2 regions of the Allorhizobium sp. GW101-3B10 genome follow, and region 2 is predicted to be linked to the other one. Evidence: predicted binding sites of a transcription regulator. Region 2 holds the regulator's gene; the other holds the start of a gene.

Region 1 (14,917 bases), 2.6 Mb from region 2:
TGGGCGACGAGCAGCTTGGCCATGGCGAACCGGCGTTGCTGGCCGGCCGAGAGATAGCCGAAGGGCAGGTGCGTGATTCCGCCGAGGCCGACCGCATCGGCCGCCGCCGCGATGGAGCGGCCTTCACCGCCCTCGAAGTCGCCGAGATAGGCCTGCCAGAAGGCGAGATTCTCGATGACCGTGAGTTCCTGCTTCATCGCATTGCGATGGCCGAGATAATGGCTGACCTCGCGCGCCGGACGCCGTTCCCGGCCGTCGCGGATCACCGCCTCGACGCGTCCCTTTTCGGGCCTGAGCAGACCCGCCACGACGCGCAGCAGCGTCGATTTCCCCGACCCGTTCCGGCCCGTCAGGACCAACGCCTCGCCGGGCGCCAACTGAAAGGAAACGTTAACGAAAATGAGATCTTCGCCGCGTTTGGCGGCCACGTCTTCGGCGATCAGCCGCATGGTTTGAACCTTCCGGCGATACCCTCGTCGCCCTTCCAAAAAATTGTCCGAATTCGCCATTCGTTGGTCTGGCACCTTTCTTAGAAATTATCTATAAGACCTGCAACCACGCCAGCGGTCGGCGTGAATATCATCCTTGTGCCGAACCTGGGGTTGCAACAGCATCATCCACGTGCGGACAGCGGAAATGGCCGTACCCGCATCCTGATGTGCATGAAGTGCATAGGCGTCCGCACGACAAGTGTAGGCTATCAGAATAAGCGGGGCTTTATCCGTGTCCAAATCCATCGACAGCTTCAATTGCCGTTCGACCCTTTCCGTCAACGGCAAGGACTATGTCTACTACAGCCTTCCCAAGGCCGAGGCCAACGGCCTGAACGGCGTATCGAAACTTCCCTATTCGATGAAGGTTCTGCTCGAGAACCTGCTGCGCAACGAAGACGGCCGCTCGGTGACCAAGAACGACATCCAGGCGATCGCTGCCTGGCTCGTCGACAAGGGTACGGCCGAGGCCGAAATCGCCTACCGTCCCGCACGTGTTCTGATGCAGGACTTCACCGGCGTTCCCGCCGTCGTCGACCTGGCCGCCATGCGTGACGCCATGGTGTCGCTCGGCGGCGATCCGGAAAAGATCAACCCGCTGGTTCCCGTCGACCTCGTCATCGACCACTCGGTCATCGTCGACGAGTTCGGCACGCCGACCGCCTTTGCCCGCAATGTCGAGCTCGAATACCAGCGCAACGGCGAACGCTACCGCTTCCTGAAGTGGGGCCAGCAGGCGTTCAAGAACTTCCGCGTCGTTCCCCCGGGCACCGGCATCTGTCACCAGGTCAACCTCGAATATCTGGGCCAGACCGTCTGGACCAAGGAAGAGGACGGCGAAACCATCGCCTATCCGGACACCTGCGTCGGCACCGACAGCCACACCACCATGATCAACGGCCTCGGCGTTCTCGGCTGGGGCGTCGGCGGCATCGAAGCGGAAGCCGCCATGCTCGGCCAGCCGGTCTCCATGCTGCTGCCGGAAGTCATCGGCTTCAAGCTGACCGGCAAGGTCAAGGAAGGCGTCACCGCGACGGACCTCGTGCTCACCGTCGTGCAGATGCTGCGCAAGAAGGGCGTCGTGTCGAAGTTCGTCGAATTCTTCGGCCCCGGCCTCGATTCGATGTCGCTCGCCGACCGCGCCACCATCGGCAACATGGGCCCGGAATACGGCGCGACCTGCGGCTTCTTCCCGGTCGACGGTGAAACCATCAACTACCTGACCATGTCGGGCCGCACCAAGGACCGCATCGCGCTGGTCGAGGCCTATTCCAAGGCCCAGGGCATGTGGCGCGACAATGACGGTTCCGACCTCGTCTTCACCGACACGCTCGAACTCGACCTCGGCGACGTCGTGCCGTCGATGGCCGGCCCGAAGCGTCCGGAAGGCCGCTTGCCGCTCGAAACGATCGCCTCCAACTTCGCGGTCGCGCTCGAGAACGACTACAAGAAGCCGGGCCAGCTGACGAACCGCTATGCGGTCGAAGGTACCGACTACGACATCGGCCATGGCGACGTCGCGATCGCCGCGATCACGTCCTGCACCAACACCTCGAACCCGAGCGTGCTGATCGCTGCCGGCCTTCTGGCCCGCAACGCGGTTGCCAAGGGTCTGAAGTCCAAGCCGTGGGTGAAGACCTCGCTCGCACCGGGATCGCAGGTCGTCGGCGAATATCTCGCCAAGTCCGGCCTGCAGACCTCGCTCGATGCGCTGGGCTTCAACCTCGTCGGCTTCGGCTGCACCACCTGCATCGGCAATTCCGGCCCGCTGCCGGCGCCGATCTCGAAGACGATCAACGACAAGGGCCTGATCACCGCGGGCGTTCTGTCGGGCAACCGCAACTTCGAAGGCCGCATCTCGCCGGACGTCCAGGCCAACTACCTGGCTTCCCCGCCGCTCGTCGTCGCCTATGCGCTCGCCGGCACGGTCCAGAAGGACCTGACCACCGAACCGCTCGGCGAAGACCAGAACGGCAACCCGGTCTTCCTCAAGGACATCTGGCCGACCTCGCACGAGATCCAGGAATTCATCCTGAAATACGTCACCCGCGAACTGTACGAATCGAAGTACGCCGACGTGTTCAAGGGTGACGCCAACTGGCAGGCCGTCCAGGTCCCGGCAGGCCAGACCTATGCCTGGGACGACAAGTCGACCTATGTGCAGAACCCGCCCTACTTCGTCGGCATGGGCAAGACCGGCGCCGGCGTGAAGAACATCGTCAATGCCCGCGTGCTTGGCCTGTTCGGCGACAAGATCACCACCGACCACATTTCGCCGGCCGGTTCGATCAAGGCCGCTTCCCCGGCTGGTGCCTACCTCCTGGAGAACGGCGTCGGCGTCGCCGACTTCAACCAGTACGGCACGCGTCGCGGCAACCATGAAGTGATGATGCGCGGCACCTTCGCCAACATCCGCATCCGCAACCACATGCTCGGCCCGAACGGCAAGGAAGGTGGCTACACCATCCACTATCCGTCCAAGGAAGAGATGTCGATCTACGACGCCGCCATGAAGTACAAGGCCGAAGGCACGCCGCTGGTCATCTTCGCCGGCGTCGAATACGGCAATGGTTCGTCGCGTGACTGGGCCGCCAAGGGCACCAACCTGCTCGGCGTGCGCGCCGTGGTCGCCCAGTCCTTCGAGCGTATCCACCGCTCCAACCTGGTCGGCATGGGCGTCATCCCCTTCTGCTTCGAGGAAGGCACGACCTGGACCTCGCTCAACCTGAAGGGCGACGAGACCGTGACGATCGAAGGCCTCGAGGGCGAGATCAAGCCGCGCGAGAAGAAGATCGCCAAGATCGCCTATGCCGACGGTTCGGTGAAGGAGATCCCGCTGATCTGCCGCATCGATACGCTCGACGAGGTGACCTACGTCAACAATGGCGGCATCCTGCAGACCGTTCTGCGCGATCTCGCGGCTTAGGCGCACACGCTTTGAAACAGGGCCGCCGGGCGACAAACCCGGCGGCCTTTTTCATGGGGGGACGGGCCGCACCGACGTTGACGCGGGCTTCACCCCATCGTGACTTTGACTGACACCGATGACGGGTTATTCCTGTACGTCATTCAGGAACCGACCCCGGAAAATACGCCTCGCGGCGTGCTCCGGGAAGCGTTGAACGGGTTTTGCTCCATGATCTCGAGGATCGTTACCGGCCTGGTTCTCAGCTGCACGATCGCCTTCGCCGCGCAGGCCGACGAAGCGACCGTGCCGAAGGGCGTGGTGGAGCTCTTCACCTCGCAGGGCTGCAGCTCTTGCCCGCCGGCCGACCGGGCGCTTGAGACGCTCGCCCGACAGGCCGGCATCGTCGCGCTCTCCTACCATGTCGACTACTGGAACTATCGCGGCTGGGCCGACACGCTGGCCTCGCCGGAAAACACCGCCCGGCAATATGCCTATGCGCGCAGTCTCGGCCGAAGCGGCGTCTACACGCCGCAGGCCGTCCTCAACGGCCGCGACCACCTGAAAGGCACCGATGCCGAAACGCTCGACGGTCGCCTGGAGGTGCTGCGTGCCAAGGGCCAGGGCATGACCGTGCCCGTCGAGGCCAGCCGCAAGGGCGACGAGCTGGCGATCCGGATCGGGGCGGGTCGGGGAAGGGCCGATGTGGTGATCGTCTATTTCCGCCAGCAGCAGACGGTCGAGGTGCTGGACGGAGAGAACACCGGCAAGACCATCGATTACGTCAACAGCGTCACCGACGTGCAGACCGTCGGCATGTGGGACGGCGGCGCGCTCGACCTCGTCCTGCCGGCGAAGATGATCGGGACAAAGGGGACGGACGGCTTTGCCATCCTGCTGCAATCGAGCGGCCCACGGGGCGACCCGGCGGCGATCCTCGGCGCGGCGGTGATGACCGCGGAGACGAAATCTTGAGATCTTGGCGGGTCCGGTCTAAAGCATTGGGGGGCTGGGGGTAAGGGGTCAATGCACCAGACCGGACCCTCTTGGCGTGCTAGACGCCAATCAAGAGCCGTCAATCTCAACTCCAAATTGGGCGCTGTTTTGTCCAAAATGGGGCGCGTGCCGAGAATTGCCGGTTGTAGCCGTAAACGGCTTACCCCACAGAGTTTTTCCTTTGCGACCGCTCGACTTGACGATCGTCAAGTTCACTCTCTGTTCTTGCCAAATCGGGCAATGTCGGGCAAACCGGATCAGAGAACGAGCAGGGATGTCGGGAGCGGATGAACGCAACACACCTCGAGGCACTGAACGACCGGCAGCGGAGCGCCGTCGTGCACGGCATCGGACCAGGGGGCGCGGCCGCGGACGGGCCGCTGCTGATCATCGCCGGCGCGGGCTCGGGCAAGACCAACACGCTTGCCCACCGGGTCGCGCATCTGATCCTCAACGGCGCCGATCCGCGCCGCATCCTGCTGATGACCTTTTCGCGCCGCGCCGCGACCGAGATGAGCCGCCGCGTCGAACGCATCTGCCGCAAGGTGCTGGGCAACGATGCCGGTGTGCTCACCGATGCGCTGACCTGGGCCGGCACCTTCCACGGCATCGGCGCCCGCATCCTGCGTGACTATGCCTATGAGATCGGCCTCGACCCCGGCTTCACCATCCACGACCGGGAGGATTCCGCCGACCTGATGAACCTGATGCGGCACGATCTCGGCCTGTCGAAGATGGAGAGCCGTTTTCCGACCAAGGGCACCTGCCTCGCCATCTATTCCCGCGCGGTCAATTCGCAGACGCCGCTGACGGAGGTGCTGCGCACCGCCTATCCCTGGTGCAGCACCTGGGAGAAGGAGCTGAAGGGACTGTTTGCCGCCTATGTCGAGGCCAAGCAGGCGCAGAACGTGCTCGATTACGACGACCTGCTGCTCTACTGGGCGCAGACGGTGAGCGAGCCGGAGCTCGCCGCCGAGATCGGCGGGCGCTTCGATCATGTATTGGTCGACGAATACCAGGACACCAACCGGCTGCAGTCGTCGATCCTGACGGCGATGAAGCCGGGCGGTCGCGGGCTGACCGTGGTCGGCGACGACGCCCAGTCGATCTATTCCTTCCGCGCCGCGACGATCCGCAACATTCTCGACTTTCCGGCGAGCTTCGACCCGCCGGCCGACATTATAACGCTCGACCGCAACTACCGTTCAACCCAGCCGATCCTGGCCGCCGCCAACGGGGTGATCGACCTTGCCCGCGAGCGCTTCACCAAGAATCTCTGGACCGAGCGCCAGTCCGAGGACCGGCCGCGGCTGGTCAGCGTGCGCGACGAGGCCGAGCAGGCCAACTATATCGTCGAGCAGATCCTGGAAAACCGCGAGCGCGGCCTGACGCTGAAAGACCAGGCCGTGCTGTTTCGCGCCTCCAACCATTCCGGCCCGCTGGAAATCGAACTCACCCGGCGCAACATCCCCTTCGTCAAGTTCGGCGGGCTGAAATTCCTCGACGCGGCGCATGTGAAGGATCTCTTGGCGGCGCTGCGCTTTGCCCAAAACCCGCGCGACAAGGTGGCCGGTTTCCGGCTGATGCAGCTGCTGCCCGGCGTCGGTCCGCAGACCGCCTCGAAGATCCTCGATGCGATCGCCGCCGACCCGCATCCGCTGGCGGCGCTCGCCGAAATCCCGCCGCCGCCGCGCACCAGCGAGGACTGGGGCCGTTTCGTCGACATGCTGAGCGAGATGGGCAAAGGTCAGGCGGGCTGGCCGGGTGAGATCGAAATCGCCAGGCTCTGGTACGAGCCGCATCTCGACCGCATCCACGAGGATGCCGAGACCCGCAAGGCGGACCTGTTGCAGTTGGGCCAGATCGCCTCGGGCTACGGCTCGCGCGAGCGTTTTCTCACCGAACTGACGCTCGATCCGCCGGACGCCACGAGCGACCAGGCGGGCGTGCCGCTGCTCGACGAGGATTATCTGATCCTCTCGACCATCCATTCGGCCAAGGGCCAGGAATGGAAGTCGGTCTTCGTGCTGAACTGCGTCGACGGCTGCATCCCGTCCGATCTGGCGGTCGGCACCACGGCGGAGATTGAGGAAGAACGACGCCTGCTCTACGTGGCGATGACGCGGGCCAAGGACAGCCTGCACCTGACCGTGCCGCAACGCTTCTTCACCCATGGGCAGAACGCGCAAGGGGACCGGCATGTCTATGCCGCGCGCACACGCTTCATTCCGGCGACCCTTCTGCAATTCTTCGAATCGGCCGCCTGGCCGGTGGCCCAGCCGAGCGCGCCAGGCACGCGCGACGCACGGCAGATCCGGCTCGATGTCGGGGCGCGCATGCGCGGCATGTGGAGCTGAGCGGCCGAACTGCTACAGGTCCGGAATTGGACGAGAGCCTCAGCGGCGTTACTTCAACGTGAGAGGGTCAGGCCGATACGGCAGCATCGTAGGCGGCGACCGTGCGCTTCGCCTTTTCCGCCACGGCAGACGCGCTGTCGCCCGGCTTGTAGAGGCTGGAGCCGAGACCGAAGCAGGTGACGCCGACCTTGAGATAGGCGGCGAAATCCGCATCCGACACGCCGCCGACCGCACCGATCGGCAGGCCCTTGGGCAGGATGGCGCGGATGGCGCTGATGCCGGCCGGCCCAAGCGCACTGGCGGGGAAGAACTTGAGGGCCGCGGCCCCGGATTTGGCGGCCAGGAGGGCTTCCGTCGCGGTGAAGACACCGGGCATGGTCACCATGCCTTGCGCCACGGCGCGCCGGATCACGGCCGGCTCGACATTGGGCGTCACCAGCAGATTGCCGCCGACCCCCTTCAGGCGGTCGACCTGGTCCACTTCCAGCACGGTCCCGGCTCCGATGAGGCAGGAGGTCGGCGCGAGCCGCCGTGCCTTCTCGATCGAAGCAAAGGGTTCCGGCGAATTGAGAGGCACTTCGATCGCCTCGAATCCGGCTTCGACGAGGACCTCGACCACGCCCTCGATCTCCTCCGGCTTGATGCCGCGCAGGATGGCGACGAGGTTGCGCTTGAGCGACGGCCAGGCGATGCGGGGGGTGGTCATGGCGCGATCTCCGCGAAACGGTGGGGGAAGAGGGCTCTGGCAGCACTGAACAGGCCCTTGCGGACGAGTTCGCCGCCATCGAGCGACACGGTCTGGACATCCGCAAGCGACAGTGCCGCGGCATAGAGTTCAGTCAGCGCACCGCTGCCGATCAGCTGCACGCGCTGGCCTTCGCCGAGACGCGGCCGCATGGCGGCGATCTCCGCGCCGAGCAGCAGGCCGGACAGGCGCGAAGCCGCGCTCGCCTCGTCGGCGCCGGAGAGCAGGGCCCGGGCGCGGATGGAAAAGAGCCGGCTGGTCAGGCCGAAATCGCCCGCAAGCGCTTCCTCGACCGCCTGCCCGAAGGCCGGGTGGTCGGCGGTGGCACGCCCTTCGCCGATCGACAGGCGCAGGATCGACTGCCGGCTAATCAACTGGAAGAGTTCGCCCGTCATCACCGTGCTGAAACGGCTGATCCGGCCGCCCTCGAGCGATACCCATTTGGAATGGGTGCCCGGCAGGCAGAAGAGCGCATCGGAGAGCCCGGACGCGACGGCGCCGAGAAGCTGTGTCTCCTCGCCGCGCATGACGTCTTCGGCGCCGGAAGTGCGCTGGCACACGCCGGGCAGGATCCGGACGTCGCGGTCGATGCCGGGCGCGGAGACGGCCTTGAGATGCAGATCCGTCAGTCCCGCCGGCGTTTCGGCATAGGGGGCCTCGATCCAGCCGGCCCGGGCACCGGCCATGCCGGCGACGACCGCCGGCAGGTCGCGATCGGCGCCGAGCGCGGCCAGATGGCTCTCCAGAACGCCGGCGAAACGATCCGGCGACAGCGTGCCCATGCCCTCGGGCGATTGCCGCTCAGCGAGCACGTTTGCCGCGGCATCGACCAGCCAGACGCGCAGATTGCTCGTTCCCCAGTCGACCAGTGCCACGGCTTGCATGCTCATTTCACTTACCCCTTAACGCAGGTCTTCGGGCAGCAGCGCCACCGGGATGTCCTGGTAGCAGACCGGCCGCAGGAAGCGGCGGATCGCCATCGTGCCGACGGAGGTCGCGCCGAAATTGGTCGAGGCCGGATAGGGACCGCCATGCACCATGGCATCGGCCACTTCAACGCCGGTCGGGAAGCCGTTGGCCAGAAGTCGGCCGGCCTTGCGTTCGAGGATCGGCAGGAGCTTGGCGGCAATCGCCTCGTCGCCGGCTTCGAGGTGAAGCGAGGTCGTCAGCTGCCCGGCAAGGCTGCGGGCGACAGCCAGCATCTCTTCGGCGTCCGAAACGGTGACGATCATGCCGAGCGGGCCGAACACTTCCTCGCCGAGCACATGGTTGGCGAGCCAGTCCTTGCCGGTGGTGGCGAAGAGATAGGGCGTCGCATTGCGCAGGTCGCAGGTGGAGGTGAGCACGGCGCGCACGCCATCGGCTGCGGCGATCTTCGTCGCGCCGGAGCGGTAGGCATTGGCCATGCCTTCGGTCAGCATGGTCTGCGGCCCGACGGCGCCCAGCGCCTGCTCGGCGGCGGCGGCAAAGGCATCGGCCTCAGGACCGGCGATCAGAACGACGATGCCGGGATTGGTGCAGAACTGGCCGGCACCCATGGTGAGCGAACCGACCCAGCCCTTGGCGATCGCTTCACCGCGCTTGGCCATCGCCTCCGGCAGCATGAACATCGGGTTGACCGACCCCAGCTCGCCGAAGAACGGGATCGGTTCCGGACGGCGGGCGCAGAGATCGAAGAGCGCGCGACCACCGCCGAGCGAGCCGGTAAAGCCCACGGCGCGGATCAGCGGATGCTCGACCAGCGCGGTGCCGACTTCGCGACGTCCGCCCTGGACCAGGGAGAAGACGCCGGGATGGATGCCGCAACGCTTGATCGCCGCATCGATGGCGGCCGCGACGATCTCGGCGGTGCCGGGATGCGCCTCGTGGCCCTTGACCACGACCGGGCAGCCGGCAGCAAGGGCGGATGCCGTATCGCCGCCGGCGGTCGAGAAGGCGAGCGGGAAATTGGACGCGCCGAACACGCCGACCGGGCCGATCGGCCGCTGCATCAGCTTGAGGTCCGGCCGCGGCAGCGGCTGGCGATCCGGCAAGGCCGGGTCGTGGCGGCGGTCGAGATACTCGCCCTTGAGGATATGCGCGGCGAACAGGCGCAGCTGGCCGACGGTGCGGCCGCGCTCGCCGACGAGGCGGGCCTTGGGCAGGCCGGTCTCGCCGGAGCCGATCTCGGTGATGTCGTCGCCGCGCGCGTCGATCTCCTCGGCAATGGCTTCGAGGAAGGCGGCGCGTTCGGCCCGGCTGGAATAGCCATAGGTCTCGAAGGCGGCTTCCGCCGCACGGACGGCCTCGTCCACCAGGGCTGCCGAACCCATCGAATAGTGCCGGACAGGGCCTTCGGCGGGCGAGGAGGCGAAGCTTTCGTCGCCCGCTACCCAGCGGCCGGCGATCAGGTGTTTGCCGGTGAATTCATAGGCCATGACGCATATCCTTGCTGTTGCTTTCAGTCTTCGAACGCCTCGACTTCCCGGCGCTCACCGCACAGGAAGGCGTCCGCGACGATGCGGAGCGGCTGGTAGTCCACGTCGCTCTCGCGATTGCGGATCAGCGTGGCGAAGCGCTCGTAGATACCGGCATATTCGCGGTCGGGTCCAGAAGACTTTTCCACGCCGTCGATGAAGAGTTCGGAGCCGCCCTTGGAAAGACGCAGGGTGCCGGCATCGGTTTCCACCGTGATGTCCCAGGTCTGCGGGCCTTCCTGGCGCCAGTCGAAGGCGGCCGAGACCGGTGCGCCCGAGACGGTGCGCATGGCGATGTCGGCGGCGATCGGCTGCTTGCGGTTCGACGGGAAGGACAGGCTTGCCGCCTCGACCAGGATCGCCCCCGGCACGATCGCGGTCAGGATCGACAGGGCATTGATGCCCGGATCGAAGACGCCGAAGCCGCCCGGTTCCCAGATCCAGGCCTGGCCGGGATGCCAGCGGCGGACGTCTTCCTTCCAGACGATGGAGATGGAGCGGATCGCCTTGTCGGCGAGCCAGGCACGGGCCGGCTCGACGCCGAGCGCGAATCGCGAATGCCAGGTGGCAAAGAGCGTGACGCCGGCTTCGCGGGCAAGAGCCGCCAGCGTTTCGGCTTCGCCGAGCGTGGTGGCCGGCGGCTTTTCCATCAGCACGTCATGGCCGGCGGCGATCGCCTTGCGCGCCATGGCGAAGCGGACTTCCGGCGGCGTGCAGAGCGACACCGCCTTGATGTCCGGCCGCTTGGAAAGGAAGGCATCGAAATCCTCGAAGTTCTCGATGCCCTCGATCTTGCCGTGGCGGCTGATCGCCGCCTTCAGCTCGAAATCGCTGCCTGCCGCGACCGACGGGATATGCTGGTCGCGGGCGATCTTGCCGACGCCGGCAAGCGCAAGCGGGATACGGGTCTGGGCGGTCATCGTCTGCCTCTCAGTGCGAGTCCTTGCCGACGGCGGAGCCGCGGCAACCCTTGAGGAAGTCGAAGTCGGCGCCGGTATCGGCACCCTCGACATGCTCGTGGAACATGCGGGCGTAACCGCTGGCCGGCGGTTCGGCGGCCGGGCGCCAGGCGGCGAGACGCCGCTGCAGTTCCTCATCCGGAATGTCGAGATGAATGCGGCGATTGGCGACGTCGACCTCGATCATGTCGCCGTTGCGCACCACGGCCAGCGGTCCGCCGACGGCGGCTTCCGGCGAGGTGTGCAGCAGCACCGTGCCATAGGCCGTGCCGGACATGCGCGCATCCGAGATACGGACCATGTCGGTGATGCCCTTGCGCAGAACCTTGGGCGGGAGGCCCATATTACCGACCTCGGCCATGCCCGGATAACCCTTGGGGCCGCAATATTTCATGACCATGACGCAGTTCTCGTCGATGTCGAGATTTTCGTCGTTGATCTTCGCCTTGTAGTCGTCGATGTCCTCGAACACCACGGCGCGGCCGCGGTGCTGCATCAGGTGCGGCGAGGCGGCCGACGGCTTCAGCACGCAGCCCTTCGGCGCCAGATTGCCCTTGAGCACGGCAATGCCGCCCTGCTGGGTGAGCGCGCGCTCGACCGGACGGATGACGTCGTCGTTCCAGTTGCGGACGTCCTTGACCTCGTCCCAGATCGTTCCGCCGGAGACGGTGAGCGCATCCTTGGTCAGCTTGCCGGCTTCGCCGAGCATCTTCAGCACCACCGGCAGGCCGCCGGCGTAGAAGAACTCTTCCATCAGGTATTCGCCCGACGGCATGAGGTTGACGATCGTCGGCACGTCGCGGCCACAGCGGTCCCAGTCGGACAGCGACAGATCGATGCCGACTCGGCCGGCAATGGCCAGCAGGTGCACGACGGCATTGGTCGAGCCGCCGATCGCGCCATTCGTGCGGATGGCATTTTCGAACGCGGCCTTGGTCAGAATGTCGGAGGGCTTCAGGTCATCCTTGACCATCTGCACGATGCGGCGGCCGGTGAGCTGCGCCATGACGCGGCGGCGGCTGTCGACGGCGGGGATCGCGGCATTGCCGGAGAGCGTCATGCCGAGCGATTCGACCATGGAGGCCATGGTCGAGGCCGTGCCCATGGTATTGCAGGTGCCCGTCGAGCGCGACATCGAGGCCTCGGCCTCGAGGAATTCCTCCTGGGTCATCTCGCCGGCCTTCACGGCTTCCGAGAACTTCCACAGGTGGGTGCCAGAGCCGACGCGTTCGCCGCGGAAATAGCCGTTCAGCATCGGACCGCCGGACACCATGATTGCCGGCAGGTCGACGGAGGCGGCACCCATCAGCAGCGACGGCGTGGTCTTGTCACAGCCCACCAGCAGCACGACGCCGTCGATCGGCTGGCCGCGGATCGCTTCCTCGACCGCGAGGGCGGCAAGGTTGCGGTACATCATCGCCGTCGGGCGATAGGTGTTCTCCGACGCCGAGAACACGGGCACCTCGACCGGGAAGCCGCCGGCTTCCCACACGCCCGCCTTCACCTTCTCGGCGAGTTCGCGCAGGTGTCCGTTGCACGGGGTGAGATCAGACCAGGTGTTCATGATGCCGATCACCGGGCGACCGTCGAACAGGTCGTGCGGGTGCCCCTGGTTCTTCAGCCAGCCGCGATGGTAGATGTTGTCGCGGGTATTGCCGCCGAACCATTCCTGGGATCTCAGCTTGCGGGGCCAAACTGCCGGTTTGAAAGCGCTCATGGCTGTTCTCTGTCTCTTTACCTGAAGGCGTCGCCGGATTTGGGCGCTGGCGTTCAGAGCGTGGTTACGTCGATGGCTTCGGTGTTGGCGCGGGCCAGGGCGTTCTTGAGCGGAAGGCCGAACTGGACCGCCTGGACTTCGAACACGTCGCCATCCTCGGCCTTGATGCCGTCGGCAAAGGACAGCGTCGCGGTGCCGAACATGTGGACGTGCAGGTCTCCCGGCTGGCGGAAGAGGTCGTACTTGAAGTGGTGGTATTCGAGGTTGGCGATCGTGTGGGACATGTTGTCCTCGCCTGACAGGAAGGGCTTCTCCCAGACCACCTTGCCGCCGCGCAGGATGCGCGACGTGCCGTCGATATGCGACGGCAGCGTGCCAACCAAGAGCTCGGGCCCGAAGGAGGCGGGGCGGAGCTTCGAATGGGCGAGATAGAGATAGTTGATCTTCTCGGTGACGTGGTCGGAGAATTCGTTGGCCAGCGAAAAACCGATGCGGAACGGCGTACCGTCCTTGCCGATCAAGTAGAAGCCGGCAATCTCGGGCTCCTCGCCGCCGTCCAGCGCGAAGGACGGCGACACGAGCGGATCGCCGGGGGCGACCGCGTTGACGCCGGTGCCCTTGTAGAACCATTCCGGCTGGACGCCCGTCTCGCCGGGCCTGGGCTTGCCGCCCTCGATGCCCATGCGGAACATCTTCATCGAATCGCTCATGCCGACGGTATCGGCATGCATGCTGTCGCGCGCCGATGCCGAGCCGGTGTGAGTAAGGCCGGTGCCGGTGAGGAACATGTGAGCCGGATCCGGATGGCGGACCGGGCAGTCGAGCTTGCCGGCGGCCGCCAGGGCCATGAGATCGATGGCCTGGCCTTCGCCGCGCCGGGCGATGCAGTCGGCCAGCGACACGCCCGCGGCGATCGCGGCCTGGGCAAGCTCATAGGTCGAGGAGAAGCCCGGAACGAGGCGCGCAGATTCCCCCTGGCGGCAGATGACGCCACCATCCTTCAATTGCGAGAGATGCATTTGTCTTACCTCAGACTGCTTTGTTCTTGTTGTAGACGTCGAAGAACACGGCCGCGAGCAGCACCAGACCTTTGATGAGCTGCTGGTAATCGATGCCGATGCCCATGATCGACATGCCATTGTTCATCACGCCCATGATGAAGGCGCCGATCACCGCACCGATGATCTTGCCGACACCGCCGGACGCCGAGGCGCCGCCGATGAAGCAGGCCGCGATGACGTCGAGTTCGAAGCCGACGCCGGCCTTCGGCGTCGCCGAATTGAGGCGGGCCGCGATGATCATGCCGGCAAGCGCCGCGAGCACGCCCATGTTGACGAAGGTGTAGAAGGTCAGCCGTTCGGTATTGATGCCCGAAAGCTTGGTGGCCTTCTCGTTGCCACCCATGGCGTAGATGCGCCGGCCGATGGTCGAACGGGTCGTGACGAAGGTGTAGAAGGCGATCAGCACGCCCATGACGACGAGCACGTTCGGCAGGCCGCGATAGGTGGACAGCTGGAAGCCGAGGAAGATGGCGACCACGCTGATCACCGCCATCTGGCCGGCGAAGAACACGAAGGGCTCGTTCGGCGTGCCGTGCTGGTCGTTGAGGCGACGGTTCTTCATACCCGAATAGATCGCCCAGCCGACAAGCGCCAGGACCGCGATCAGCGCCACGTAGTTCTTGATGATGCTGGTGGCCGGATCGGTGAAGGACAGGAAGTCCGGGATGAAGCCGGTCGACAGCAGCTGGAATTCCTTGGGGAACGGACCGATCGGGCGGCCCTGCAGCACGACATAGGTCAGGCCGCGGAAGACCAGCATGCCGGCCAGCGTGACGATGAAGGACGGGATCTTCTGGTAGGCGACCCAGTAGCCCTGGGCAGCGCCCATGGCGGCGCCGAGGATCAGGCAGAGCGGCACGACCAGCGAGAAATGCCAGCCCCATTTGACCAGCATGATCGCCGATATGCCGCCGATGAAGGCGACGATCGAGCCGACCGACAGGTCGATATGCCCCGCCACGATGATCAGCAGCATGCCGAGCGCCATGATGACGATGAACGAGTTCTGCAGCACCAGGTTGGTGATGTTGACCGGCTTGAACAGGACGCCGCCGGTCAGGAACTGGAACAGCAGCATGATCACGACGAGCGCCAGAAGCAGGCCGTATTCGCGGATGTTCTTCCGCAGGTAGTCGCTGACGGAAACGTTGGGGGTTTCAGTGCGGGTTTCGATAGCCATTAGTGTTTCTCCCCCGAGCGCATGATGGCGCGCATGATGGATTCCTGGCT
Region 2 (14,917 bases):
CATGGCACGGTACCGTCTGGAAAAGCGCATCCCTTACGAGCCGGAGCTGAAATACGCCGCGTCCTTCCATGTGGATGCCGACCACCTGCACATCTTCGTCAAGGGCGCGCCGGAAATGCTGCTGACCATGTGCGGCACGATGCAGGTGGGCGACCGGGCGGTTCCGGTCGACCACGGCCTCTTGCATCGGCAGATGGATGCGATGACCCGCAAGGGCTTGCGGGTCCTGGCCTTTGCCGAGGGCCGCATGGCGCATACGCTGAACAGCGATTACGGCGACCACATGCTGATCGACCTGAACTTCCTCGGCTTCACCGGAATGCAGGACCCGATCCGCCCGGAAGTGCCGGCCGCGCTCGCTGCCTGCCGCACCGCCGGCATCGAGGTGGTGGTGATCACCGGCGACGATCCGCGCACAGCAACGGCGATCGCCAAAGAGGCGGGACTCGTCTTTGAACCGCAGGACGTGGCCACAGGCGAAGAGGTGGCGGCGGCGATCGCGACGGGCGAACAGACGCTCGACGCGCTCACCCGGCATGTGCGCATCTTCGCCCGGGTCAAGCCGGATCACAAGCTCGCCATCGTGCGCTCGCTCGCCCGCAACGGTCACTATGTGGCCGTGACCGGCGACGGGGTGAACGATGCGCCGGCGCTCAAGCACGCCCATGTCGGGGTGGCCATGGGGCGGGCCGGAACGGATGTCGCCAAGGAGAGCGCCGACATCATCCTCACCGACGACAACTTCGCCTCCATCGTCGCCGGCATCCGCGAGGGTCGGGTCGCCTACAGCAATATCCGCAAGGTGGTCTTCATGCTCGTGTCGACGGGGGCGGCTGAAGTGCTGCTCTTCCTGCTGGCGATGATCCTCGGCACGCCCATGCCGCTCACCGCCGTCCAGCTTCTCTGGCTGAACCTCGTTACCAACGGGGTACAGGACATCGCCCTGGTGACCGAGCCGGCGGAGGGCGACGAGCTCGAACGCCCCGTGCGCAAGCCCGAGGAAACGCTGTTCGACCGGTTGATGGTCCGTCGCATCGTCGTGGCGACACTGCTGATGGGCTGCGGCGGGTTCGGCCTGTTCTACTGGCTGATCTCGACCGGCGTCAGCGAGTTTACGGCGCGCAATCTGCTGCTGGTGCTGTTCGTGCTGTTCGAGAACTTCCAGTGCTTCAACAGCCGCTCGGAGCGGCGATCGGTGTTTCGCCAGTCGCTTGCCTCCAATCCCTTCCTGCTGGTCGGGATCATCGGTTCGCAGGCGCTGCATCTGGGAGCGATGTATGTGCCGGGACTGAACGGCTTGCTCGGCATTAGCCCGATCACGCTCAACGACTGGCTCTTCCTGATGGCGCTCGCCTCCAGCCTGCTGGTGGTGAGCGAGATCGAGAAGGTCATCTATCGCCGGCAACTGGCCGCGCGGCCCTGACGCACGGCGGCTTGCTCTGGCAATGAAAAAGGGCCGGCGGAAAACCGCCGGCCCTTGCATAAGAACGATCTGCGAAGCGCTTAGCGCTTGGTGACCGGAACGTAGTCGCGCTGCGGCGCGCCGGTGTAGAGCTGGCGCGGACGACCGATGCGCTGCTGCGGATCCTCGATCATTTCGTTCCACTGGGCGATCCAGCCGACGGTGCGGGCGAGTGCGAAGAGAACGGTGAACATGGTCGTGGGGAAGCCGAGCGCGCGCAGCGTGATGCCGGAATAGAAGTCGACGTTCGGGTAGAGCTTCTTTTCCTTGAAGTAGGGGTCGTTGAGCGCGATCTTCTCGAGCTCGAGCGCCACCTGCATCAGCGGATCGTCCGCATGGCCGGTGGCTTCCAGCACTTCGTACATGGTCTTCTGCATGATCTTGGCGCGCGGGTCGTAGTTCTTGTAGACGCGGTGGCCAAAGCCCATCAGGCGGAACGGGTCGTTCTTGTCCTTGGCGCGGGCGATGTATTCCGGGATACGATCGACGGTGCCGATTTCCTGCAGCATGTTGAGGGCTGCTTCGTTGGCGCCGCCGTGGGCAGGGCCCCAGAGGCAGGCGATGCCGGCCGCGATGCAGGCGAACGGGTTGGCGCCCGACGAGCCGGCGAGACGCACGGTCGAGGTCGAGGCGTTCTGCTCATGGTCGGCGTGCAGGATGAAGATGCGGTCCATGGCACGGGCCAGAACCGGGTTCACCTTGTACTCGTCGCAGGGAACCGCGAAGCACATGTGCAGGAAGTTGGCGGCGTAGTCGAGATTGTTCTTCGGGTAAACGAAGGGCTGGCCAATGTGGTACTTGAAGGCCATGGCGGCGATCGTCGGCATCTTGGCGATCATGCGCAGCGAGGCGACCATGCGCTGGTGCGGATCGGTGATGTCGGTCGAGTCGTGGTAGAAGGCCGACAGCGCGCCGACGGTGCCGACCATGACGGCCATCGGATGGGCGTCGCGGCGGAAGCCGGTGAAGAACTTGCTCATCTGCTCGTGCACCATGGTGTGGTGCGTGACGCGATAGTCGAAGTCCTTCTTCTGGGCTGCGGTCGGCAGTTCGCCGTAGAGCAGCAGATAGCAGACTTCGAGGAAGTCGCCCTTCTCGGCCAGCTGTTCGATCGGATAGCCGCGGTGCAGCAGCACGCCTTCATCGCCGTCGATATAGGTGATCTTGGATTCGCAGGACGCCGTGGACGTAAAGCCCGGGTCGTAGGTGAACGCGCCGGTGTGCTTGTACAGGGCGCCGATGTCGATGACGTCCGGGCCGATCGTGCCGCCCTTGACGGCCAGGTCGACCGACTTTTCCCCGAGTTTCAAAGAAGCGCTTTTGTCCGTCATGCTAATCCTCCGGAATTGGCGGTTAGGCGTCCGAAAGGGCGCCTTGGGTTTAAGCGTAGGGATGTAGCTATATGATCCGGAAGTTAATGCCAAGCTATCCAAAGGGCAAATTGTGCATCGCGAAAGCAGGCGTGAGATGAAATAATCGGCGTTAAATCGATTGAATAATTTAGGCGCGAAGATGCTTTTCCGCGCACGCATAGCTTGTTAGATTTGTCGTCTTGGAAACCGCCTCGAATTGGCGGTGGAATCGGCGCCCGGCAGGGCGTTTGGGGGGCGGCAAGTGACGGAGTTGGCCGACCGGGAAGTCGTGCTGACCGAGGTGGCGGACACGTTTCCGCCGCCGGTGACGGCGCTCGTCGCGACCCAGGAAACCGTGCCTCGACGCCTGCCGACAGCCGGCATGCCCGTTCGCATCCGCGAAAGGCTGCAACGGGCGGCAGAGGGCTTCGAAGCCGCGCTGAGGCGGGAGCACGATCACGGCCATTTCTTTCATTTCGTTCCGGTGTTCCTGGGGGCTGGGGCCGTCGTCTGGTTCTGCCTCGGGCAGCCGCCGCCGACCCTCGCGCTGGCGGTCCTCTGCTGCGTCGCAACGTGTGCCGGCATGCTGCTCGCTGGCCGCAACCAGCCCGGTTGCCGGCTTGCCACGGCGGCCGCCCTCATGCTTGCCGGCATGCTGCTGGCCGATCTCGAGGTGCGGCGCCGGGCCACCACCATGCTGGACAGCGGCGTCACGACGGTGGTGACCGGGGTGGTCGAGCGGCGGGAGGCGGGCGCCAACGGCGAGTGGCGTTATGTCGTGCGCCTGATGTCGACGGCAGAGCCGCCCCTGCGCCGTGCTCCGGAGCGGGTGTCGCTGCTGGCGCGGGGCAAGGGATCGCCGGCGATGCTCGGTGACCTGCTGACGGGACGGGCCCGCCTGTCGCCACCGTCCGGGCCGGCGCTTCCAGGCCTCAACGACTTTTCCTTCGCCAGCTATTTCGACGGCATCGGCGCCGTCGGCTTCTTCCTCGGTGCGCCGCGCGGGCTGGGCCCCGGACCGGGCGAGCAGAGCCTGTGGGCGGCGACCGAACGGCAGCTGTTTTCCGTGCGTGACGGCATATCGACGCGCATCCGCCGCGTGATCGGCGGCGATCCGGGCGCCTTTGCCGCCTCGATCATCACCGGCGAGCGGCGATCGATGTCAAAGGAAGCGACGGAGGCGCTGCGTCTCTCGGGCCTTGCCCATATCACGGCGATCTCGGGGCTCAACATGGCGCTCGCCTCGGGCATCTTCTTCGTCGGGCTGCGCATGGTGCTCAGCCTGTTGCCGAGGCTGGCCCAGGCCGTCCCGATTAAGAAGATCGCCGCTGCGGGCGCGCTGCTCGCGGCCTTCGCCTATCTGATGATCTCGGGCTATCAGGTCTCGGCCGTGAGGGCCTTCCTGATGACGGCGATCATGCTGGTCGCCGTCCTGTTCGACCGGCCGGCGATCAGCCTGCGCAACCTGGCGCTGGCGGCGATCGTCATCATCGCCACCACGCCGTCGGCGGTGATGGGACCGAGCTTCCAGATGTCGTTCGCCGCGACTGCGGCGCTCATCGCCGGCTATCCGGCATGGCGCGCCCGGCCACGGTGGAACCCCGGCCTGAGGCTGAGCTTCCCGGGGGCGAGATTCCTCGGCGAGGGCGGCAAGCTGATGGCCGGCACCTTCCTCACCTCGCTGATCGGTGGGCTGTCGACGGCGATCTTCGCCATCGCCCATTTCCACCGGCTGGCGCCGCACGGGCTGGAGGCCAATCTCGCCGCCATGCCGATCATCTCGATCCTGGTGATGCCGGCCGGACTGGTCGCCATGCTGCTGATGCCCTTCGGCCTCGACGCCCCGTTCCTGTTGCTGATGGGCATCGGGCTCGAATGGGTGCTGGTGATCGCCCATGGCGTCGCCGGCTGGGGCGAGGCGATCGGCTTCACCCGCATGCCAGGCTGGTTCCTGCCGGTCGCCGCGGTCGGCCTCTTGCTGATGACGCTGCTGCGCACATGGCTCCGGCATGCCGGCTCGCTCCTGCTCGCGGCGGTCATTGGGACGGCGGCGCTGGTGCCGGGCACACCCCCGGCCGACGTGCTAATCGCGGAGGACGGCCGGCTCGTCGGCCTTCGCCTCTCGCAGCAAGGCCTCGCCACCAACCGAACGCGCCCGCCGCGCTTCACCTTCGAGCAATGGCAGGCGGCACTCGGAACCGGCGAACATCTCGGGCCGACGGATCTCGGCAAGGCGGCCGGTCTTCCGGCTGCGGAAGCACCGGCGCCGGCCATGCCGCCGATCAAGTCCCTGCCGCCGACGATGCCGCCGGGCCAGCAGGCGCCAAAATGGTCGGAGGACGATCTGCGCAAAGCGCGCGAACGCATGCGCGGCGCGTTGAAGGAAGCGGGCGAGGGGCGGTTTGTCTGCGAAGGCAAGAACTGGTGCGTGGCGCGGCTCGGCAGCGGATGGACGATCGTCACGGTGGAGGAAGCGGCCTTTGTCGGCGGCGCCTGTGACGTGGCCGACGTCGTCGTATCGGCGCGGCGGGTGGCTTTTCAGTCCTGCCGCTCGGGCGCCCGGCTTTTCACGGCCGAGACATTGCGTCGCAGCGGCGCGGTGGAGCTTTCGCTCGGAGACCGAAAAGCACGGGAGATGCGCGTGACCGCGTCGTTCTCCGGCGACTATCGGCCGTGGTCCGTCCATCGTCTCTATGACTGGCGTAGCGACAGCTTTCAGACCGCTCCCTTACCCGACGGCACCTTCGCCTCAACACCGGCCAGTGATGCCGGCGGCCCTGCGGCCGCCGAGGATGTCAGTGATAGCGGCGGATGAGGCCGACCAGCTTGCCCTGGATCTTCACTCGGTCGGGCCCGAAGATGCGGGTCTCGTAGGCCGGGTTCGCGGCTTCCAGCGCGATCGACGCGCCGCGGCGGCGGAAGCGCTTCAGCGTCGCTTCCTCGTCGTCGACGAGGGCGACGATGATGTCGCCGGGATTGGCGTTGGAGGCGTTGCGGATGATGACCGTGTCGCCGTCCAGGATGCCGGCCTCGATCATCGAATCACCCTTGACCTCGAGCGCATAGTGCTCGCCGGCGCCGAGCATTTCGGCCGGCACGTTGATGTCGTGGGTGTTGTTCTGGATCGCCGAGATCGGCACGCCGGCGGCGATGCGGCCCATGACGGGCACGCTGACCGAATTCGACGTCTCCTCGACCGCCTTCGGCGCGACGGGCGGCGTCTTGCCGAGGCTGCCTTCGATGACGCTGGGCGAGAAGCCGCGGCGCGGCTGCAGGCTCGGCGAATAGGCTTCCGGAAGCTTGATCACCTCCAGCGCGCGGGCCCGGTTGGGCAGGCGGCGGATGAAGCCGCGTTCTTCCAGCGCCGTGATCAGGCGGTGGATGCCGGACTTGGAGGCGAGGTCGAGCGCGTCCTTCATCTCGTCGAAGGAGGGCGGAACGCCCGATTCCTTCATCCGTTCGTGGATGAACAGAAGCAGTTCCTGTTGCTTGCGCGTCAGCATGTTCGGAGCCCCAATTGGTGAAACAAATACGGAACATACACTATATGTTCCATTTGTGTTCCGCAAGTGCCTAAGATTCCGTGAAGTGTGCAGTGCGAAATGAAAATCTTTGCAAAACGGCCTGGACGAGACCTGAGCCAGGGTGGTCCTGCGCGCCGCGAGGGACATCCGACTTGCGCCGCCAGCTTGCCAATCCGGATCAAATGGCGCAAATCTCCGCGCGATCACTCCCGCCGACGAGAGGTGTCGTATGTCCGAACTGAACAAGCCGCGGGGTCTCGACCACCTCGTCCTTCCGGTCCAGTCGCTCGAGGCGGCGCGCCGGCGCCTGACCGACCTCGGATTCACCGTGGCGCCCGATGCGCGCCATCCGTTCGGCACGGAGAATGCCTGCGTGTTCTTCGGCGACGACACCTATCTCGAGCCGCTGGCGATCGCCAGCCGCGAGGAATGCGAGGCGGCGGCCAAGGCCGGCAACATGTTCGTGGCGCGCGACCAGGCGTTCCGTTTCCGCAACGGCCTCGAAGGGCTGTCGGCGATCGTCGTCAAGACCGAGGATGGGGATGCGGACCATCGGCGTTTCGTCGCCGAGGGCTTTTCCGGCGGCCCGATGCTGCATTTCGAACGCGTGTTCAAGATGGCGGACGGGTCGGAGGTTATGGGCGGCTTCAGGCTCGCCTTTGCCGCCGATCTACGGGCACCCGACTTCTTCCTGTTTGCCTGCGAGCGGGTCAATCCGCTGCCGGCCGATCGCGGCGCACTGGCGCGGCACGAGAACGGCGCGCTCGGCCTGTCGACCGTCGTGCTCGGCGAGGACAATCCGAGCGACTTCCAGTATCTGCTGGAGGAAGTGTTCGAGCAGCGCGCGGTCGAGGCGCATTCCTTCGGGCTGTCGCTGCAATCGGCCAATGCCGCCATCGAGGTGCTGACGCCGGCCGGGCTTGCCGGCTATTTCGGGCTCGATACCGAGAATCGCGGACGCGGCCTCATGGGCCGGCTGATCGTCGTCAAGGTTGCGGATATCGGCGTGACAGAGCGGCTTCTCGCTGCTAAGGGCATCGCATTCAGCCGCCGCGGCGCGCGCCTGATCGTTCCGCACGAGGCGGGGCAGGGCGTGCCCTTCGCATTCGAGGAGGTTTCATGAGCAATTCGACCCATTCCGAAGTCGTCGTCGGTGACGGCACCGCCAAGGCGGTCTTCTCCAATTCCAAGCGGTTCTCGCTGATCGCCGGCCCCTGCCAGATGGAAAGCCGCGACCATGCCTTCATGATCGCCGGCCAGCTTTCCGAAATCTGCCGCGAGCTGGGCATCGGCCTCGTCTACAAGTCGTCCTACGACAAGGCGAACCGCACCTCGCTTTCGGCCGAGCGCGGCATCGGCCTGGAAAAGGCGATGGAGGTCTTTGCCGATCTCAAGAAGGAATACGGATTCCCGGTGCTGACCGACGTGCACACCGAAGAGCACTGCCGGCTGGTCGCACCGACCGTCGACGTCCTGCAGATCCCGGCCTTTTTGTGCCGCCAGACCGATCTTCTGGTGGCCGCGGCTCAGACCGGCCGCGTGATCAACGTCAAGAAGGGCCAGTTCCTCGCCCCCTGGGACATGAAGAACGTGCTGAACAAGATCAATGCCAGCGGCAATCCGAACGTGCTTCTGTGCGAGCGCGGCGCCTCCTTCGGCTACAACACGCTGGTGTCCGACATGCGCGCGCTGCCGATCATGGCGGCCATGGGCGCTCCGGTCGTGTTCGACGCCACCCATTCGGTGCAGCAGCCGGGTGGCCAGGGCGGCTCCTCGGGCGGCCAGCGTGAATTCGTCGAGACGCTGGCGCGCGCCGCGGTCGCCGTCGGCGTCGCCGGCCTGTTCATCGAGACTCACCAGGATCCGGACAATGCCCCGTCGGACGGTCCGAACATGGTGCCGATCAGCCAGATGAAACGCCTGCTGGAAAAGCTGCTGGCTTTCGACGCGATCGCCAAGGCCGCCTGACCCGCGATCAAGCGACTATCATCCATGTGGACGCCGGCCCTTGGGTCGGCGTTTTGCATTGGGACGAATGTCGGCATTGCCTTTCGGCTTCTGTCATGCAGCTGCCATTGTATTTTCCGCATCATCGATTAAGACAGGCCATCCTCAATCCCCACCCAAAAGCAGGGAGGCTCCCATGACTGCCATCACCGACATTATCGGCCGCGAAATTCTCGACAGCCGCGGCAATCCGACCATCGAGGTCGATGTCTATCTCGAAGACGGCAGCATGGGCCGTGCGGCCGTTCCGTCGGGCGCCTCGACCGGCGCGCACGAAGCCGTCGAACTGCGTGACGGCGGCAGCCGCTATCTCGGCAAGGGCGTCGAAAAGGCCGTCGAGGCCGTCAATACCGAGATATTCGACGCGATCGGCGGTCTCGAGGCCGAAAACCAGATCCAGATCGACAATCTGATGATCGAACTGGACGGCACGGCGAACAAGTCGCGCCTCGGCGCCAATGCCATCCTCGGCGTTTCGCTCGCCATCGCCAAGGCCGCCGCCGAAGCCACCGGCCTGCCGCTCTATCGCTATGTCGGCGGCCCCAACGCTCATCTGCTGCCCGTGCCGATGATGAACATCATCAATGGCGGCGCGCATGCCGACAATCCGATCGACTTCCAGGAATTCATGATCATGCCGGTCGGCACCGACAATATGCGCGACGCCGTGCGCATGGGTTCGGAAGTCTTCCACACGCTGCGCAAGGAACTGGCGGCCCAGGGCCACAACACCAATGTCGGCGACGAAGGTGGTTTCGCACCGGGCCTGAAGAGCGCGCCGGAAGCGCTCGACTTCATCATGAAGTCGATCGAGAAGGCCGGCTACCGGCCGGGCGAAGACATCTATCTCGCGCTCGACTGCGCCTCGACCGAGTTCTTCAAGGACGGCAAGTATGTGATGGAAGGCGAGGGCCGCACGCTCGAGCCGGAAGCCATGGCCGACTATCTCGCCGAACTGGCCGCCAAGTATCCGATCATCTCGATCGAGGATGGCATGGCCGAGGACGACTGGGACGGCTGGAAGGCGCTGACCGACAAGATCGGCAATTCGTGCCAGCTGGTCGGCGACGACCTGTTCGTCACCAATTCGTCCCGCCTGCGCGACGGCATCAAGATGGGTGTGGCCAACTCCATCCTCGTCAAGGTCAACCAGATCGGCTCGCTGACGGAAACGCTCGACGCGGTCGAAACGGCGCACAAGGCCGGCTACACCGCCGTCATGTCGCACCGCTCGGGCGAAACCGAGGACTCGACGATCGCCGACCTCGCCGTCGCCACCAACTGCGGCCAGATCAAGACCGGCTCGCTGTCGCGTTCGGACCGTCTGGCAAAGTACAACCAGCTGATCCGCATCGAAGAAATGCTCGGCCCGCAGGCCCGCTACGCTGGCACCTCGATCCTGCGCGCCTGATCGACCCCGATCGCATCGCCATCCAGGGCCGCGTTCCGAAAGGGACGCGGCTTTTTTCTTGGCCGGGCCGTTACGGTCAACGATCGGTTAAGCTATCGCCGATAATTTGAAACCATAGTTTTGCGTTTCAAGGCATCATCCGCATGTGGACCAGGCATCACAAGAAGAGAAAATTCGGTCGTCTCATTCTCCCTGCCGTCACTGTCGCGTTTCTCTCCTATTTCGGTTATCATTCCCTGCATGGCGACTACGGCCTGCGCGCGGCGCAGGATTTCGAGCGGCAGCGCATCGCGCGAAGCGCCGAGCTTGCCGAGCTGGTCGGGCGTCGTGAGCGTCTGGAACGCCAGGTCCAGCTGCTGAGCGACGGCTCGCTTGAGCGTGACATGATGGACGAGAAGGCGCGGTACCAGCTCAACATGTCGCGGCCGGACGAAATCGTCATATTTGACAGCTATCTGAATTAACCGAAATCCGGTTAATCTGAAATTTTCGTTCTTTTTCAATCGGATAGATTGAATAAGAGCCATGCATTTATGGCATTGCCCAGCGCGCCTTTCTTGCCTATTCTGCTGCCCAGCAAAGATCCGACATAACCCTAGGGAGGGATGAATGGCGCCGCGAAAAGCCGCGACTGTTACCGGTCGCAAGACTACGGCCAAGCCAGCCAAGAAGGACTTCAGCGAAGGAGCGATCGCCGAGTTCGATCGCGATACCGAACTGAAGGCCTATCGCGAAATGCTGCTGATCCGGCGTTTCGAGGAAAAGGCCGGCCAGCTCTACGGCATGGGCTTCATCGGCGGCTTCTGTCACCTCTATATCGGCCAGGAGGCCGTCGTCGTCGGCATGCAGATGGCGCTGAAAGACGGCGACCAGGTCATCACCGGTTACCGTGATCACGGCCACATGCTGGCCTGCGGCATGAGTGCGCGCGGCGTCATGGCCGAGCTGACCGGGCGTCGTGGCGGCTTGTCCAAGGGCAAGGGCGGCTCGATGCACATGTTCTCCAAGGAGAAGAACTTCTACGGCGGCCACGGCATCGTCGGCGCGCAGGTGTCGCTCGGCACCGGTCTGGCCTTCGCCAACCGCTACCGCGACAACGGCCAGATCTCGGTCGCCTATTTCGGCGACGGCGCGGCCAACCAGGGCCAGGTCTACGAGAGCTTCAACATGGCCGAGCTGTGGAAGCTGCCGGTCATCTACGTGATCGAGAACAACCGCTACGCCATGGGCACCTCGGTGTCGCGCGCCTCGGCCCAGACCAATTTCGCCCAGCGCGGCCTCGCCTTCAACATTCCGGGCCTCCAGGTCGACGGCATGGACGTGCGTGCCGTCAGGGCGGCTGCCGAACAGGCCGCCGAATATTGCCGCACCGGCAAGGGCCCGGTCATCCTCGAAATGATGACCTACCGCTATCGCGGCCACTCCATGTCCGACCCGGCGAAGTATCGCTCCAAGGACGAGGTGCAGAAGATGCGCTCCGAACACGATCCCATCGAACAGGTGCGTGCGCGCCTGCTCGAAAAGGGCTGGGCGAGCGAGGACGAGCTGAAGGCGATCGACAAGGACGTCCGCGACATCGTCGCCGACTCGGCCGATTTCGCCCAGGCCGATCCGGAGCCGGATGTATCCGAGCTCTACACCGACATTCTTCTGTAATCGGGGAGGGAACCCATGCCGATCGAAATTCTCATGCCCGCCCTCTCTCCGACGATGGAGGAAGGCACGCTTTCCAAGTGGATCAAGAAGGAAGGCGACGCCGTCAAGTCCGGCGACGTGATCGCCGAGATCGAGACCGACAAGGCGACCATGGAAGTGGAAGCCGTCGATGAAGGTGTGCTCGGCAAGCTGCTGATCGCCGCCGGCACCGAAGGCGTCAAGGTCAATACGCCGATCGCCATCCTGTTGCAGGACGGCGAAAGCGCCTCGGATGTCGCCGCCCCCAAGGCGGCGCCTGCGGAAGTTGCTCCGGCTCCGGCCGCAGTTGCCCCGGCTCCGGCTGCGTCGGCCCCGGTTCCTGCCGCGCCGGTCGCCGCCATCGCCGCCGATCCGGACGTTCCTGCCGGCACGGAGATGGTGACGATGACGGTGCGTGAAGCGCTGCGCGAGGCCATGGCCGAGGAAATGCGCGCCAATCCGGACGTCTTCATCATGGGTGAAGAAGTCGCCGAATATCAGGGCGCCTACAAGATCACCCAAGGCCTGCTGCAGGAATTCGGCGCCAAGCGCGTCGTCGACACGCCGATCACCGAGCACGGCTTTGCCGGCGTCGGCGTCGGCGCGGCCATGGCCGGCCTGCGGCCGATCGTCGAGTTCATGACCTTCAACTTCGCGATGCAGGCGATCGACCAGATCATCAACTCGGCCGCCAAGACGCTCTACATGTCGGGCGGCCAGATGGGCGCGCCGATCGTGTTTCGCGGTCCGAACGGGGCAGCCGCCCGCGTCGGTGCCCAGCACAGCCAGGACTATGCCGCCTGGTACAGCCATATCCCCGGCCTCAAGGTCGTCCAGCCCTATACGGCGGCCGACGCCAAGGGTCTGTTGAAGGCGGCGATCCGTGATCCGAACCCGGTCATCTTCCTGGAGAACGAGATCCTCTACGGTCACTCGTTCGAGGTGCCGAAACTGGATGATTTCGTCCTGCCGATCGGCAAGGCGCGGGTCCACAAGGTGGGCAAGGATGCGACCATCGTCTCGTTCGGCATCGGCATGACCTATGCGGTCAAGGCGGCCGAGGAACTGGCCAAGGACGGCATCGACGTCGAGATCATCGACCTTCGCACCATCCGCCCGATGGACCTGCCGACCGTCATCGAATCGGTGAAGAAGACCGGCCGCCTGGTCACCGTCGAAGAAGGCTATCCGCAGTCGTCGGTCGGTACGGAAATCGCCACCCGCGTCATGCAGCAGGCCTTCGACTATCTCGATGCGCCGATCCTGACGATCGCCGGCAAGGATGTTCCGATGCCTTACGCCGCCAATCTCGAAAAGCTCGCTCTGCCGAATGTCGGCGAAGTGGTCGAGGCGGTCAAAACCGTCTGCTACAAGTAACGGGAGGGTCAGCACATGCCGATCAACATTACGATGCCGGCACTCTCCCCGACCATGGAAGAGGGCAATCTGTCCAAGTGGCTGGTCAAGGAAGGCGACAAGGTCAAGTCGGGGGACGTGATCGCCGAGATCGAGACCGACAAGGCGACGATGGAAGTCGAAGCCGTCGATGAAGGCACGGTCGCCAAGCTCGTCGTCCCGGCCGGCACGGAAGGGGTCAAGGTCAATGCCCTGATCGCCATTCTCGCGGCTGACGGCGAAGACGTCGCGGCCGCCGCGGCCGGCGGCGGTTCTGCCGCACCGGCCAAGGCCGAGGCTGCGCCGGCCAAGACGGAAGCGGCACCTGCCGTGTCTGCACCGATCACCGACAAGGCACCGGCGCCTTCGACGCCGGCACCCGTCGCCAAGTCCGGCGAGCGCGTGTTTGCCTCGCCGCTCGCCCGTCGCCTGGCCAAGGAAGCGGGTCTTGAGCTGTCTGCCGTGTCGGGTTCCGGTCCGCATGGCCGCGTCGTCAAAAGCGACGTCGAGAAGGCGGTTGCCGGCGGTGGCGCCAAGGCTGCGCCGACGGCGGCGTCTGCCGCAGCGCCGGCTGCAGCTGCACCGGCCATGGCCAAGGGTGCATCGGAAGAGGCCGTGCTCAAGCTGTTCGAGCCGGGTTCCTACGAACTCGTGCCGCATGACGGCATGCGCAAGACCATCGCCAAGCGGCTGGTCGAGTCGAAGCAGACGATCCCGCATTTCTACGTCACCGTCGATTGCGAGCTCGATGCGCTGCTGGCGTTGCGCGCCCAGCTCAACGACGCCGCCCCCCGCAAGGAAGGCGCACCGGCCTACAAGCTTTCGGTCAACGACATGATCATCAAGGCGATGGCCATGGCGCTGACGGAAGTGCCGGATGCCAACGTCTCCTGGACCGAGACCAACATGGTCAAGCACAAGCACGCCGATGTCGGCGTCGCCGTGTCGATCCCGGGCGGCCTGATCACGCCGATCATCCGGCATGCGGAGCTGAAGACGCTTTCGGCGATCTCCAACGAGATGAAGGACCTGGGCAAGCGCGCCAAGGACCGCAAGCTGAAGCCGGAAGAATACCAGGGCGGCACCACCTCGGTGTCGAACATGGGCATGATGGGCGTCAAGCAGTTCGCCGCCGTCATCAATCCGCCGCATGCGACGATCCTTGCGGTCGGCGCGGGCGAGCAGCGGGTGGTGGTGAAGAACGGCGAGATGAAGATCGCCAATGTCATGTCGGTGACGCTGTCGACCGACCATCGCTGCGTCGACGGCGCGCTCGGGGCCGAACTGCTCGGCGCCTTCAAGCGCTACATCGAGAACCCGATGGGCATGCTCGTCTAAGGGCGGAGGCGGACGTGGCCGACTTGCAGAAAACGTTGTCCTGGGGAGTGCGCTTGAGGCGCTCTCTCGGGATGTCGTTTTGTGCAGCGCTGTTCGCCGGCCTTGCCGGAGTATTGGCGTTTTGGATATTGGCCATGGTTCTTGCGCCACAAGGCGGTGACGAGGCTGGCGTAGATCAGGACTTCTTCCTGGTGATCGTCAACATACCGCTGGTCTCTGTCGCGTTGGGACTGCTGTCCTTCTTCGCCCAACTGGCGTCCAAGCGAGTTGCTGTCGATTTGGCGATGCTGTGCTTCGCCATTGTCTTGTTCGTGGGGTTGCTCAGCATGTATCACAACTATGCAGATGCGGGCTCCTCTTCCGACAAAATGTATCTCGTCGGAGCGCTCATTCCGGGGCTGGTCATGACCGTCGCGCATTGGGCGTTTTTCAAGATCATGGGCGCTCATCGGTACGACGGCTTGATGCGGGGTGTAGTATGAAAACCGTGCTCTGCTACGGCGACAGCCTAACCTGGGGATATGATCCGCAAACGGTCGGTCGGTACGCGTTTGCGGATCGCTGGCCGAGCGTGCTCGGTGCGGCGCTCGGGCCTCAGGTCAACGTGATCGCCGAAGGCCTGAACGGACGCACGACCGCCTATGACGACCATCTCGCCGATGCGGAGCGCAACGGCGTGAAGCTTTTGCCGAGCGTCCTGGAGAGCCACAAGCCGCTGGACCTGGTGATCCTGCTGCTCGGCACCAACGACATG

What was found. Region 2 encodes LexA, which represses DNA repair genes until DNA is damaged. Its sites were predicted from a motif close to TGTTCNNNNTGTGTTCNG; they were not measured.
Region 1: AC07Y0_RS20340 (ATP-dependent helicase) is a predicted target of LexA. The motif match lies at 4,602-4,619, and genes of this name have one in related genera.

Annotation. Positions count from the first base shown of each region.
Region 1 is NZ_JBWKZR010000001.1:4,125,012-4,139,928, reverse strand. It holds gene ccmA (heme ABC exporter ATP-binding protein CcmA) at 1-449, opposite strand, end outside; gene acnA (aconitate hydratase AcnA) at 724-3,417, shown strand; gene AC07Y0_RS20345 (DUF1223 domain-containing protein) at 3,628-4,371, shown strand; gene AC07Y0_RS20340 (ATP-dependent helicase) at 4,680-6,749, shown strand; gene AC07Y0_RS20335 (2-dehydro-3-deoxy-6-phosphogalactonate aldolase) at 6,817-7,455, opposite strand; gene AC07Y0_RS20330 (2-dehydro-3-deoxygalactonokinase) at 7,452-8,384, opposite strand; gene AC07Y0_RS20325 (aldehyde dehydrogenase (NADP(+))) at 8,397-9,911, opposite strand; gene AC07Y0_RS20320 (Gfo/Idh/MocA family protein) at 9,935-10,870, opposite strand; gene araD (L-arabinonate dehydratase) at 10,881-12,626, opposite strand; gene araD1 (AraD1 family protein) at 12,680-13,645, opposite strand; gene mmsB (multiple monosaccharide ABC transporter permease) at 13,656-14,867, opposite strand; gene mmsA (multiple monosaccharide ABC transporter ATP-binding protein) at 14,867-14,917, opposite strand, start outside.
Region 2 is NZ_JBWKZR010000001.1:1,478,485-1,493,401, forward strand. It holds gene AC07Y0_RS07050 (cation-translocating P-type ATPase) at 1-1,423, shown strand, start outside; gene gltA (citrate synthase) at 1,504-2,793, opposite strand; gene AC07Y0_RS07060 (ComEC/Rec2 family competence protein) at 3,077-5,629, shown strand; gene lexA (transcriptional repressor LexA) at 5,610-6,317, opposite strand; gene AC07Y0_RS07070 (VOC family protein) at 6,568-7,461, shown strand; gene kdsA (3-deoxy-8-phosphooctulonate synthase) at 7,458-8,306, shown strand; gene eno (phosphopyruvate hydratase) at 8,482-9,756, shown strand; gene AC07Y0_RS07085 (FtsB family cell division protein) at 9,900-10,220, shown strand; gene pdhA (pyruvate dehydrogenase (acetyl-transferring) E1 component subunit alpha) at 10,366-11,412, shown strand; gene AC07Y0_RS07095 (pyruvate dehydrogenase complex E1 component subunit beta) at 11,428-12,807, shown strand; gene AC07Y0_RS07100 (pyruvate dehydrogenase complex dihydrolipoamide acetyltransferase) at 12,823-14,163, shown strand; gene AC07Y0_RS07105 (hypothetical protein) at 14,178-14,645, shown strand; gene AC07Y0_RS07110 (SGNH/GDSL hydrolase family protein) at 14,642-14,917, shown strand, end outside.